3 regions of the Enterobacter sp. 6722112 genome follow, and region 1 is predicted to be linked to each of the others. Evidence: riboswitches for the same ligand, from Rfam matches in the RefSeq annotation. Region 1 holds a riboswitch; each other region holds the start of a gene.
What was found. Region 1 has a riboswitch for thiamine pyrophosphate ahead of thiM (hydroxyethylthiazole kinase). Riboswitches for the same ligand answer to the same signal wherever they lie in the genome.

Region 1 (4,210 bases):
CGCAGAGAAGCCGCACAGCAAGCGAAAGTGACACAGGCACAGCGTACCCAGTATGCCGCAGCAGCCACTAAGCTAAAGGCTCAGAAGGGCGGGAATGCTCCTATCGTCGGTGGTGGGGTATTAGGAAGCCTTGCGTTAACGGCTGGCTCCCTCGGAGTGGGGCAGCGAATTGTTGACAAAGGGAATGAAAATCTTGACCTGGTGCGACAGTCGGCTCTTGTTAAGACAAATCCTAATGCAATCAAGACAATGGTAGCCTGGGGGCAGCAACATGGGGTTGACTCAGCTAATACATCTAAAGCCGTTGATAATATGAAAGATGTTCGTGAACGCCTCGCCATGACTGTTAACGATGCTCAAATGAAGAATGGCGAATGGAAGGGTGGGGATGGTGGCATTACGTCGATAATGAACAAATTCGGATGGAGTAAGGATCAGATTTCCAAGTTCCAAGATTCACCACTGGATTTCGTTCAAGCTACGGTGAATGAAGGGCAACGCCGTGGTATGTCACAGGCTCAGATTGGTACGTTGATCGAGAGTTTAGGTGATGACCTGATGCACTACACAGATATGTTCATGAATAACGGAGCTGACTATAACAAGACGCTGAAACAGCTTGTGGAAAGCGGTCAGACGCTGAACGACGAGCAGGTAAAACAGACGCTTGCATATGGTGATCTGAGTGTAGCGATGGGTAATCTGATGAATGGATTAGACAATCAGTTGTTTACAGGCTGGATGAAAGGCTTTGCCGATGGGGGCGACGATCTGGTAAGGAACACCAAAATTATCACCGAAGCGGCGGGAATGCTTGGAGAGGGCTTAGGCAATCTCTCGAAAGAAATCACTGGGCTTGTGGGTGAGATTTCCAATGTTGTGAGTGATATCAATAAAGGGCTGAAAGAACGTTTCCCTCAATGGTTCACTGATAGCGATAAGCCAGCGGCCCAGGCTCTCTACGATGGTGCTGTTACAGGCAGTGCCAACAGTGCTGCCGATTGGGTGCAGGACAAGACAGGGTTTAGTACCCGTAGTGTCGGTCATGCTGTTAAAGGTTGGTTAGGAATAGATGATCAGCCTACAGGGACAGCGGTAGAACAGTACGGCCTGAATGGTGATTCTCTGCGAGGGGGAGCGCTTCGTGATTCTGCTATATCATCCCTAACCAGCACCAATAGTGCGCCATCGTACAACCTTGCACCTGTATTCAATCTAAATCTTGAAGCGTCTGTTCCGCTCACTATCGCCAGCGATAGCTCAAGATTGAGCGATTACATTGATTTCCAGGCGAGAGCTTCTCAAGCCAGCTTTGCACAGTCGCTAACGCTGCAAATGTCGTCCGGTCAATCGTCTACAGGTGGGTGATATAAGGTACTATTCCGCTATATGTTGTATGGTATTTTGTGATCTGTGTGCATATATTGTGCTTTTTCTTTGACGCCGCTTCGCTTATTACCTACTATTAAAAAGGTAAAGTCGTTCTATCCTTCATTCCAGATGAGGTGTTTTCATGACTAAACAAAAGGTAGTTCGTGATGCGGGTACTGGTCAGTTTGTAAAGCCGGAAGAGGCTAAGAAACGTCCAGGGACAACTGTTACGGAAACTGTAAAAATCCCCTCTAAAAAAGGGAAAAAGTAAAAACATCTCAAAGCGCTCATTTGTAGCGCTTTTTCTATTTCTGGAGATCTTTTGATGGAAAGTCATAACTTTGAAAGGCTAAAAGAACATATCTTATCGTTATCTGTTTCAAAAAACTTCGAAGTTGCCAAAACAGAGTGGAGTCTACATTCGATAGAAGTTTCTGAAGAAATGGATTCCTGTCCCTGTGGTCAGGATATCAAAGAGCATTGCTATATTGAAAATAATAAAAATGGCAATACCACGTATGTTGGCAATGTTTGTATAAATAGATTTTTGAATATTTCAACTGGCACTTTATTCGATGGGTTGAAGAGGATTAAAAAAGATATTTATGCTAATCCCAATCTCGCATTGATTGAATATGCAAATAGCAAAGGGTATTTGTTCGACAAAGATTATGATTTTCTTATTGGAACTATGAAAAAGAGAAACCTCAGTGATAAACAGAGGCAGTGGAAGGAAAAAATAAACAATCGCATACTTAGAGAAGTTGTTGTTAAGAACCGTACAGCAAGATGAGTATTCTGTTTAGCACCCTCGATTCGAAAACAATGAAAACCAGCACATTCTATAAAGAGTGTAAGAAATAAGGGGCTTGCGCCCCTTTTTGCTGTCTGGGGTGGGGGTCAAAATGGGGGTCAAATTAGGGGTTATGCTTATTTTCAAGTTGTAGATGCGATGACCGGAAAGGCGGGGCTTGCATCAGTAAGCCACTTCCCCTAAGCTGGCAAAAAGTATAGAGATTCAATCTTCATGACTCGGGGTGCCCTTCATCAAAGAAGGCTGAGAAATACCCGTACCACCTGATCTGGATAATGCCAGCGTAGGGAAGTCAGATGCCTACCCGGTCATCGCTTCTTCACGCACGGCAGGAGCGAAATCATGCAGCCTGACCTGCTAGACTCACACGTTTTACATCAATTCCGAACCCGTTCCCCGCTCACGCACTGTATGACCAACGATGTCGTGCAGACCTTCACCGCCAACGTTTTGCTCGCGCTGGGTGCTTCCCCGGCAATGGTGATCGAAGCCGAGGAAGCGGAACAGTTTGCCGCGCTTGCCGATGCTCTGCTCATCAACGTGGGTACACTCACCGCGCCGCGCGCCCAGTCGATGCGTCGGGCCATTGAGAGCGCGGTAGCCGCGGGTACGCCCTGGGTTCTGGATCCGGTTGCGGTTGGCGCGCTGGCGTACCGCACCCGATTTTGCCAGCAAATATTGTCCCTTAAACCTGCGGCCATTCGTGGAAACGCCTCCGAAATCCTCGCCCTTGCCGGAATGAGTGCGGGCGGGCGCGGGGTTGATTCCACCGATACGGCGGCGAGCGCGTTGACCGCTGCGCAGACGCTCGCCCGCCAGACCCACGCCGTTGTGGTCGTCACAGGAGAAGTGGATCACATCACTGATGGTCAGCGAACCCGTACGGTCGCGGGCGGCGACCCGCTGATGACCCGCGTGGTGGGAACAGGCTGTGCGCTCTCGGCGGTCGTCGCCGCCTGCTGTTCGCTGCCTGGCGACAGGCTTGATAATGCGACGGCAGCCTGCGGCTTTATGAAGCGCGCAGGGGCAGCTGCACTGACTCACAGCCGGGGCCCCGGCAGCTTTGCCCCGGCGTTTCTGGATGCGCTTTACGCGCTGGAGGAGCTGGTATGACACGCATTAATGCCCTGACTATTGCGGGAACCGATCCCAGCGGCGGAGCGGGGATCCAGGCAGACCTGAAAACCTTCTCTGCGCTCGGCGCTTACGGATGCTCGGTTATCACCGCGCTGGTGGCGCAAAACACGCGCGGTGTACAGTCGGTATATCGTATTGAGCCGGATTTTGTCGCCGCACAGCTGGATTCGGTATTCAGCGATGTACGCATCGACACCACCAAAATCGGCATGCTTGCAGAGGCGGACATTGTTGAAGCGGTCGCTGAACGTCTCAAACGTTATCAGATAAAAAACGTGGTGCTCGATACCGTGATGCTGGCCAAAAGCGGCGATCCGTTGCTCTCCGCCTCTGCCGTCGACACCCTGCGTAAAAAGCTGCTGCCGCAGGTGGCGCTGATCACGCCAAACCTCCCTGAAGCCGCCGCGCTGCTGGATGCGTCACACGCGCAAAACGAACGTGAGATGAAAGAGCAGGGCAATGCGCTGCTGGCGATGGGATGCAGCGCGGTGCTGATGAAAGGCGGTCATCTTGATGATGCAGAAAGCCCGGACTGGCTCTTCACCCGCGATGGCGCGCAACGTTTCACCGCCCCGCGGGTACAGACCAAAAACACCCACGGCACGGGATGTACGCTCTCGGCGGCGCTGGCGGCGCTGCGTCCCCGAAACGCGAACTGGGCGGATACGGTGCAGGAGGCGAAGATCTGGCTCTCGTGCGCGCTGGCAAAAGCCGATTCTCTGGAAGTGGGTCACGGTATTGGGCCGGTTCACCATTTTCATGCATGGTGGTAAGCCGTATACTGGCATAAAACCTTATGCCAGAGAAAAACAGAGATGGAACAAGCGCATACCCGGTTAATTGCTCAACTCAAGGAACGAATTGCCGCACCGGACAACACGCCGTTGT
Region 2 (4,210 bases), 1.9 Mb from region 1:
TCCTTATTGCGTCAGTCCGTCAGTGTAACACTACTCATACTCGGCCCGACACATTGCCACGGTATCTTCTATCAGGCGACGCGCCACCGTTCCCGGTGGGGGCAGCAGCGGTAAATCGTCGTAGCGATACCAGTTCGCCTCCAGCAGCTCTTTCTGATCGATAACAATCTCGCCGCTGTCGTATTCCGCCATAAACGCGGTCATCAGGGACATCGGGAACGGCCACGGCTGCGACGTCACATAGCGCAGGTTTTTCACCTTAATGCCGCTCTCCTCCATCACCTCGCGCGCCACCGCCTGTTCCAGCGTTTCGCCGACTTCCACGAACCCGGCAAGGACGGTGTGAATGCCGTTGCGATGACGGGTATGTTGCGCCAGCAGGATGGAATCATCACGGCGGATGGCGACAATGATGCACGGTGCGATTTGCGGGTAGTAGCGTTCACGGCAGTGGCCGCAGAGCATTGCCCACTCGGTTTTGCTCGGGTGCATGGTATGGCCGCAGTAGCCGCAGTATTTGTGCGAGCGATAAAACTCCGCCAGCTGCACGCCGCGCCCCGCCAGCTGGAACAGGCCGACGTCCAGATCCAACACCTGACGAACGGATCCCATATCCTGACGACGAGCCTGTTGGATCAACCATACCGGATCGCCCTGCCACTCGCCGATCCGCAGCGCAGGTTGCCCGACGAGATCGAAGATGTCTGCCGCGCCGTAGGGTATCTCCCCACCGGGCAGCCATAATTTTTGTTCGTGACTGACGATCCACCAACCCAGATCTGATTTTTCAATAATACGATCCATATCTATTGCACTACCTTCGCTTCACTGACATGTTGTTAGCATTGTGGTTACATTTTGGATAAGCAGATCCCATTCTAAACCTTATGGAGTCGACCATGTTAAACCAGCTGGAAAGCCTGACTGAGCGCGTTGGAGGAAGTAACACCCTGGTGGATCGCTGGCTACTTGTGCGCAAGCATCTACTCGTGGCGTATTACAATCTGGTTGGTCTTAAGCCTGGCAAAGAATCCTTTATGCGGCTGAATGAAAAAGCGCTGGACGACTTTTGTCAGAGCCTGGTCGACTACCTCTCCGACGGCCATTTCAATCTTTATGAACGCATTATCCGCGAAATGGAAGGGACAACGCCGTATTTAGCGGCCAGCAAACTCTGTCCGCTGCTGGAAGCCAACACCCAGCAGATCATGGACTACTACGATTCCACGCTAGAGAACGCTATCGATCACGATAACTATCTTGAGTTTCAGCAGGCGCTTTCCGACCTTGGCGAAGCGCTGGAAGAGCGATTCACGCTGGAAGACAAGCTCATCGCCCTCGTGCTGGACAACAACCTGAATATCAGCACCAGCGATAACGTTGCGCGCCCTGCTTGAGTTCTTAATCGTTAACGAGTAATTTACAACCATTCGCCCCTCTCACGAGGGGGATTTTTCTTGTCGGAGTGCCCAGTGTGAAAGCACGGGCTGAGACCGTTAATTCGGGATCCGCGGAACCTGATCAGGTTAATACCTGCGAAGGGAACAAGAGTCACACTGCTGTTGTATCGCCCCTGAGGCGATCTTCTCTTGCTTCATCCGTCGTCTGACAAGCCATGTCCTTCACATCTGGAATGAGCTATGTCTACAACAAAACTGACCCGCCGCGAACAGCGCGAACACGCACAACGCTTCATCGACACCCTGGAAGGCACCGCTTTCCCGAACTCAACGCGCATCTACATCACCGGTTCACAGGCTGATATCCGCGTGCCGATGCGCGAAATCCAGCTCAGCCCGACGCTTATCGGCGGCAGCAAAGAAAACCCGCAGTTTGAAGACAACGAAGCCGTGCCGGTGTATGACACTTCCGGCCCGTACGGCGACCCTTCTGTTGCTATCAACGTACAGCAGGGTCTGGCAAAACTGCGCCAGCCGTGGATTGACGCCCGTAACGACTGCGAAGAACTGAGCGTGCGCAGCTCGGCGTATACCAACGCGCGCCTGGCCGACGACGGTCTGGACGAGCTGCGCTTTACCGGCCTGCTGACGCCGAAACGCGCTAAAGCGGGCAAATGCGTCACCCAGCTGCACTACGCGCGCCAGGGTATCGTCACGCCGGAGATGGAGTTCATCGCCATCCGCGAAAACATGGGCCGCGAGCGCATCCGCAGCGAAGTGCTGCGCCACCAGCATCCTGGTGAAGGGTTTGGCGCTCGCCTGCCGGAAAACATCACGCCGGAATTTGTGCGTGACGAAGTGGCCGCCGGGCGCGCCATTATCCCCGCCAACATCAACCACCCGGAATCCGAGCCGATGATTATCGGCCGCAACTTCCTGGTGAAGGTCAACGCCAACATCGGCAACTCAGCGGTGACGTCATCCATCGAAGAAGAGGTGGAAAAGCTGGTCTGGTCGACGCGCTGGGGCGCGGACACGGTGATGGACCTTTCCACGGGCCGCTATATTCACGAAACCCGCGAGTGGATCCTGCGTAACAGCCCGGTGCCGATTGGCACCGTCCCGATTTATCAGGCGCTGGAGAAGGTCAACGGCATCGCCGAAAACCTCACCTGGGAAGCGTTCCGCGACACGCTGCTGGAGCAGGCCGAGCAGGGCGTGGACTACTTCACCATCCACGCGGGCGTGCTGCTGCGCTACGTGCCGATGACGGCGAAACGTCTGACCGGTATCGTCTCACGCGGCGGTTCGATTATGGCGAAATGGTGCCTTTCCCATCATCAGGAAAACTTCCTCTACGAACACTTCCGCGAAATCTGCGAAATTTGCGCCGCGTACGACGTCTCCCTGTCGCTGGGCGACGGCCTGCGTCCTGGCTCCATCCGCGATGCTAACGACGAGGCGCAGTTTGCCGAGCTGCACACGCTGGGCGAGCTGACCAAAATCGCCTGGGAGTACGACGTGCAGGTGATGATTGAAGGCCCGGGCCATGTGCCGATGCAGATGATCCGTCGCAACATGACCGAGGAGCTGGAGCACTGCCACGAAGCACCGTTCTACACCCTGGGGCCGTTGACCACCGATATTGCGCCGGGCTACGACCACTTCACGTCAGGCATTGGCGCGGCGATGATCGGCTGGTTCGGCTGCGCCATGCTCTGCTACGTGACGCCGAAAGAGCACCTCGGGCTGCCAAACAAAGAGGACGTGAAGCAGGGGCTGATCACCTACAAGATTGCCGCCCACGCGGCGGATCTGGCGAAAGGCCATCCGGGCGCGCAAATTCGCGACAACGCCATGTCCAAAGCGCGCTTTGAATTCCGCTGGGAAGACCAGTTTAACCTGGCCCTCGATCCGTTCACCGCCCGCGCCTATCACGACGAAACCCTGCCGCAGGAATCGGGCAAAGTTGCGCACTTCTGCTCCATGTGCGGACCTAAATTCTGCTCGATGAAAATCAGCCAGGAAGTACGCGATTACGCCGCCGCGCAGACCATTGAAGTCGGCATGGCGGACATGTCGGAAACCTTCCGCGCGAAAGGCGGCGAAATCTACCTCAAAAAAGAGGAGGCATAATGTACCAGCCTGATTTCCCCCCTGTCCCCTTCCGCTTAGGGCTTTACCCGGTGGTGGACAGCGTGGCGTGGATCGCCCGCCTGCTGGAAGCTGGCGTTCGCACCCTCCAGCTACGCATCAAGGATAAACGCGATGAAGAGGTGGAGGCCGACGTGATCGCCGCTATCGCGCTGGGACGTCGCTACCACGCCCGCCTGTTTATCAACGACTACTGGCGGCTGGCGGTTAAACACCAGGCGTACGGCGTGCATCTGGGACAGGAAGATCTGGAAACGACCGATCTCAACGCGATCCGTGACGCCGGTCTGCGGCTGGGCGTTTCTACCCACGATGATATGGAGATCAACGTGGCGCTGGCGGCCCGCCCCTCTTACATCGCGCTCGGGCACGTTTTCCCGACGCAAACCAAACAGATGCCGTCCGCTCCACAGGGTTTGACGCAGCTGGCGGCCCACGTTAAGCGCCTTGCCGATTACCCCACCGTCGCCATCGGCGGGATCAGCCTTGAACGTGCGCCCGCCGTGCTGGAAACCGGCGTCGGCAGTATCGCCGTCGTCAGCGCCATCACCCAGGCGGCAGACTGGCAGGCCGCCACCGCGCAGCTTTTACAACTGGCAGGAGCAGGTGATGAAAGATCGTGATTTTATGCGTTACAGCCGCCAGATCCTGCTGGA
Region 3 (4,210 bases), 2.2 Mb from region 1:
GTCGTAACTTAAGGCCTGATAGATCGCCAGCTCAATGGTGGTGGCCTGCGGCCCGCCGCCGAGAGAAAGCACGGTCGCGAAGCTGGCGAAGCAGAGCATAAAGATTAGCGCGGCCACCGGGGCAATCTGGCGTCGCAGCCACGGCCATTCGACAAAGCGGAAGAACGACCAGCCGCGCATGCCAAGCTGGGCGGCAATCTGACGCTGCTCACCGGGAATGTTTTCCAGCGCCTGTAAAAAGAGGCGCGTCGCCATCGGCATATTGAAAAAAATATGCGCCAGCAGAATGCCTTTCAGGCCGTAAGGGGAGAAGGTCCATTCCAGACCAAGCAGGTTGAAGAGGGATGCCAGCCAGCCCTGTCGACCGTAGACGCTCAGAATGCCGAACACCGCCACCAGCACGGGCAGGATCAGCGTCATCGCGCACAGCCGCAGCAGGGCAAGCCTGCCGGGGAAACGTCTGCGATAGAGGGCGCGTGCAAGGAAAATGGCCGGGATCGTCGACAGCAGCGCGGAGAGAAACGCCTGCCAGAAGGAGAAACGGATGACGTGCCAGAGATAGCTGTCGTGCCAGAGGGCGAGCAGATCGCTCTCTGGCGCGTTAAACCACAGCGCAAGGAATGCACCCAGGCTGACGACCACCATCAGTATGGCGGCGAGCAGCCCGGGAACTAACCAGCCGGGGATCAGCGGCTGACGGCGCGTTGCCATTCACTAATCCATGCGGCGCGCTGGGCGGCAACCTGCTGCGGCGTAAATTCCAGTGAGGTTTGCGGCTTGTTTAGCTGCTCAAAGCCTGCCGGCAGCGCAACGTCAGTGACCGGGTACATCCAGTTTCCTGTCGGAATAGCATTCTGGAATGCCGGGGAGACCATAAATTTCAGGAATTTTTCGGCAAGCTCCGGCTGTTTGCTCGCGGCGGTGCGGGCGGCTACTTCCACCTGCAAATAATGCCCTTCAGCAAAGTTCGCGGCGGCGTAGTTATCCTTCTTCTCGGCGATAATGTGGTAGGCCGGAGAGGTAGTGTAGCTCAGCACCAGATCGCTTTCGCCTTTCAGGAACAGGCCGTAGGCTTCGCTCCAGCCTTTGGTGACGGTAACGGTTTTCGCGGCCAGCTTCTGCCACGCTTCCGGCGTTTTATCCCCGTAGACTTTCTGCATCCACAATAGCAGCCCCAGACCCGGCGTGCTGGTACGCGGATCTTCATAAATTACGCGCCATTTCTGGTCACTTTCGACCAGCTCTTTCAGGCTTTTGGGCGGATTCTTCAGCTTGTTTTTATCGTAGACAAACGCAAAGTAGCCGTAATCAAAGGGAACGAAGGTGTCGTTTTTCCAGCCGCCCGGTACGTTGACGGCATCTGCCGCCACGCCGCTTTTGGCGAACAGTCTGGTTTGGGTGGCGGCTTCCAGCAGGTTGTTATCCAGCCCGAGCACCACGTCGGCTTTGCTGTTTTTGCCTTCCATGCGCAGACGGTTGAGCAGCGAGACGCCATCTTCCAGCGCCACGAATTTCAGCTCGCAGTTGCAGTCGGCTTCAAAGGCTTTTTTTACCACCGGGCCGGGGGCCCAGTCGGCGGAGAAGGAGTCGTAGGTGTAGACCGTCAGAACAGGCTTAGCAAAAACAGGCAGCGCAACCAGCGCCAGCAGAGGAAGAACGTTTTTTAACACTTTGCACCTCAGGGTTGAGTGGCAAAGGATTTTGAGAGACAGCCTCAAATCCCTTCGCCGGCGTTATCCGGATCAGGTTCGACGGGTATTATCTCAGCGCACATCAGTGATGCAGCACCCCGTTGAGAACGGCGCTATTGTAATGATTTGGTGAATATTACGAAAGCGTTATGGCTCCGGCGGCGCAAACCAGGCGGATTTAAAATCAAACCAGCCGAGGGTATTCATCCGCAGACCGCGCATGCTGCGCTGCCCCTGGATCAGCAGCCAGTGGTGAATCAGCGGTACGATCGTCTGCCCGGTCAGTAATTCCTGACACCAGGCGGCCAGATCCATTTCTCCCGCCCGCCACCGCGCGGCGTCCTGCTGCCAGTCCCGGTTGATACAGTGCTGAATCAGGGGCACCTCGTACAGGTGAGAAAAGAGCGAGAAATCCAGCGGCAGCGTAAAATTCGCGCTGTTGAGCCAGATATCGCTGATGACGTCTCCGCGATGCCATTCATCATAATCGACTTCCTGTATCGCCAGCGTCACGCCTTCGGCTGCCAGCAGCGTGCTCATGATCCTCGCCAGAAAACGGTGCTCAATGTGGTCGCGATAGTAGCTGAGGGTGATGGTCTCCAGTCCGGCAGGCTTTTCGCTGCGGACGGGCTGCGCATGGTGCCAGCGTGGGAGCAGGCCATAGGCCGGGAACCACCAGGTCTGGTATTGCTCCTCTGCGTGATAAATCAGGTTAGCGGGCGCCAGAATATGGCTTATCCACCTGCGGACGTCGTGGTTTGCCCCGCGATGGCTGCGGCTATCAAAGAGCAGGTAGTAGCAGCCCTCCTCCAGGCGGCTTTCGAACGCCTTTTCACCGGCTGTTGGCCCTTCCAGGGTCAGGCCTGCGCTCAGCTCTTCGTTGAGATCCGGTAACACCCAGACGTTCACTTCGTCGATCAACGCCCTATAGCCAAAGTAATCATCAAAGGCGCGGATCTTCAGTTGATTACTGTTGTTCCGTGAAACGGAGTAGGGGCCCGTACCAATCGGCTGGCTGGAAAAATTGTTCAGGGATCGCCACTCGGCAGGCAGGATCATTGATGGCACGTAGCCCAGAAGCCACGGAAGCCATTTGTCCGGCTGCGAAAGCTCAATATCCAGCGTCCAGGCCGTTGGAGAGTGGATCCGTGCGATATGCGAATAGAGCGGCAGCGTGCGGGCGCGCTCTAAAGAGGCGATAACGTCGCGCATCTCCAGCTCGCGTCCATGGTGGAAATGAATGCCGGGGCGTAGAAAGAAGCGCCAGTGCAGCGGAGACACCTGTTGCCAGTGATGGGCAATATCCGCTTCCAGTTCCCCGTTTTCCTCATTTATCCGCGTCAGACCGCTGAATATCTGCCGGGCCATGTGGGTTTCAGAGCGACGTAACGCCGTACCGGGCAACAGATTTTTCATTGGGCGGTAGTAAAGTACCCGCAGAATGTGGCGTCCCTGACGAAAGCTGCGTCCCAGATGCGAGACCAGCATCTGGCGCACGGCGGCTTTGTCGCCCACCAGCTGGACCAGCTGATCGATGCGGTCCTGCTCCAGCAGATCCTCCGCTCGCTGTTGCTGTAACGCCAGGCCGGTATAAAGGAAAGTCAGGCGCGAACGCTTGCCGCGTCCGGCTTCGGCCTCCCAGTTTAGCCAGCCCTGCTGCTGCATGGTATTAAGGAGCGTGCGCATATGACGCCGGGAGCAGTTGAGGAGCTCGGCCAGCTCGTTCAGCGTGGTCTCCTGCGATTGCCCCTCGCAGCACTGCCAGAGGCGGATAAATTGTTGTTGCAGACGACCGGAAGGCATAAAAGGGGAACTCCTGACAAAAAATCAGCAATTTATTAATCCCTATATTAAGCCAATAATCCTTATCGATGAAGCGAGGAGGTAAATTATGAAGAGGTCTACCGCACGTCAGTTTTATCAGCACTATTTTTCAGCGACAAAGGGAGTGTCCTGGCTGGCCCGCCAGTGCGCAGAGCAGCGACTGAGAATACTGGAAGATCTGATGCAGTGGGACGTTACGAAATCGACCTCTTCTCGCTAACTCGCCTCGATCATGTGTGACTGAGTATTGGTGCTAATCACCCGCCAGCAAAATGTTTTTTGCTGGCTTTTTTCGTTTACTATTCCACCCAATTTCGATTCGCTTTCATAAGGACTTGCGCATGCTCTGGTTGATGACGATGGGGCGACGCCTGAATGGCGTGTACGCCGCTTTTATGCTGGTGGCCTTCATGATGGGCGTGGCCGGCGCGCTTCAGGCGCCGACGCTGAGCCTGTTTCTCAGCCGCGAGGTGGGGGCGCAGCCGTTTTGGGTGGGCCTGTTCTACACCGTCAACGCCATTGCCGGGATCCTCGTCAGCCTGTGGCTGGCGAAACGATCCGACAGCCAGGGCGATCGCCGCAAGCTGATCCTCTTTTGTTGCGCCATGGCCGTGGGCAACGCGCTGCTGTTTGCCTTCAACCGCCATTACCTGACGCTCATTACCTGCGGCGTGCTGCTGGCCTCTCTGGCGAAC

Region 2: it holds a riboswitch for thiamine pyrophosphate, as region 1 does, so the genes downstream of both, thiC (phosphomethylpyrimidine synthase ThiC) here and thiM (hydroxyethylthiazole kinase) in region 1, are expected to answer to the same signal.
Region 3: it holds a riboswitch for thiamine pyrophosphate, as region 1 does, so the genes downstream of both, thiB (thiamine ABC transporter substrate binding subunit) here and thiM (hydroxyethylthiazole kinase) in region 1, are expected to answer to the same signal.

What each region holds. Positions count from the first base shown of each region.
Region 1 is NZ_JBZWGR010000007.1:2,721,781-2,725,990, reverse strand. Features, by position in the region: gene AC4OVU_RS14460 (hypothetical protein) at 1-1,368, shown strand, start outside; gene AC4OVU_RS14455 (hypothetical protein) at 1,514-1,642, shown strand; gene AC4OVU_RS14450 (hypothetical protein) at 1,697-2,164, shown strand; TPP riboswitch at 2,395-2,492, shown strand; gene thiM (hydroxyethylthiazole kinase) at 2,528-3,298, shown strand; gene thiD (bifunctional hydroxymethylpyrimidine kinase/phosphomethylpyrimidine kinase) at 3,295-4,095, shown strand; gene AC4OVU_RS14435 (GntR family transcriptional regulator) at 4,138-4,210, shown strand, end outside.
Region 2 is NZ_JBZWGR010000007.1:4,668,024-4,672,233, reverse strand. Features, by position in the region: gene nudC (NAD(+) diphosphatase) at 31-804, opposite strand; gene AC4OVU_RS23850 (Rsd/AlgQ family anti-sigma factor) at 900-1,397, shown strand; TPP riboswitch at 1,452-1,561, shown strand; gene thiC (phosphomethylpyrimidine synthase ThiC) at 1,641-3,536, shown strand; gene thiE (thiamine phosphate synthase) at 3,536-4,177, shown strand; gene thiF (thiazole biosynthesis adenylyltransferase ThiF) at 4,164-4,210, shown strand, end outside.
Region 3 is NZ_JBZWGR010000007.1:540,827-545,036, forward strand. Features, by position in the region: gene thiP (thiamine/thiamine pyrophosphate ABC transporter permease ThiP) at 1-711, opposite strand, end outside; gene thiB (thiamine ABC transporter substrate binding subunit) at 687-1,670, opposite strand; TPP riboswitch at 1,702-1,802, opposite strand; gene sgrR (HTH-type transcriptional regulator SgrR) at 1,839-3,494, opposite strand; gene sgrT (glucose uptake inhibitor SgrT) at 3,583-3,735, shown strand; gene AC4OVU_RS04175 (sugar efflux transporter) at 3,857-4,210, shown strand, end outside.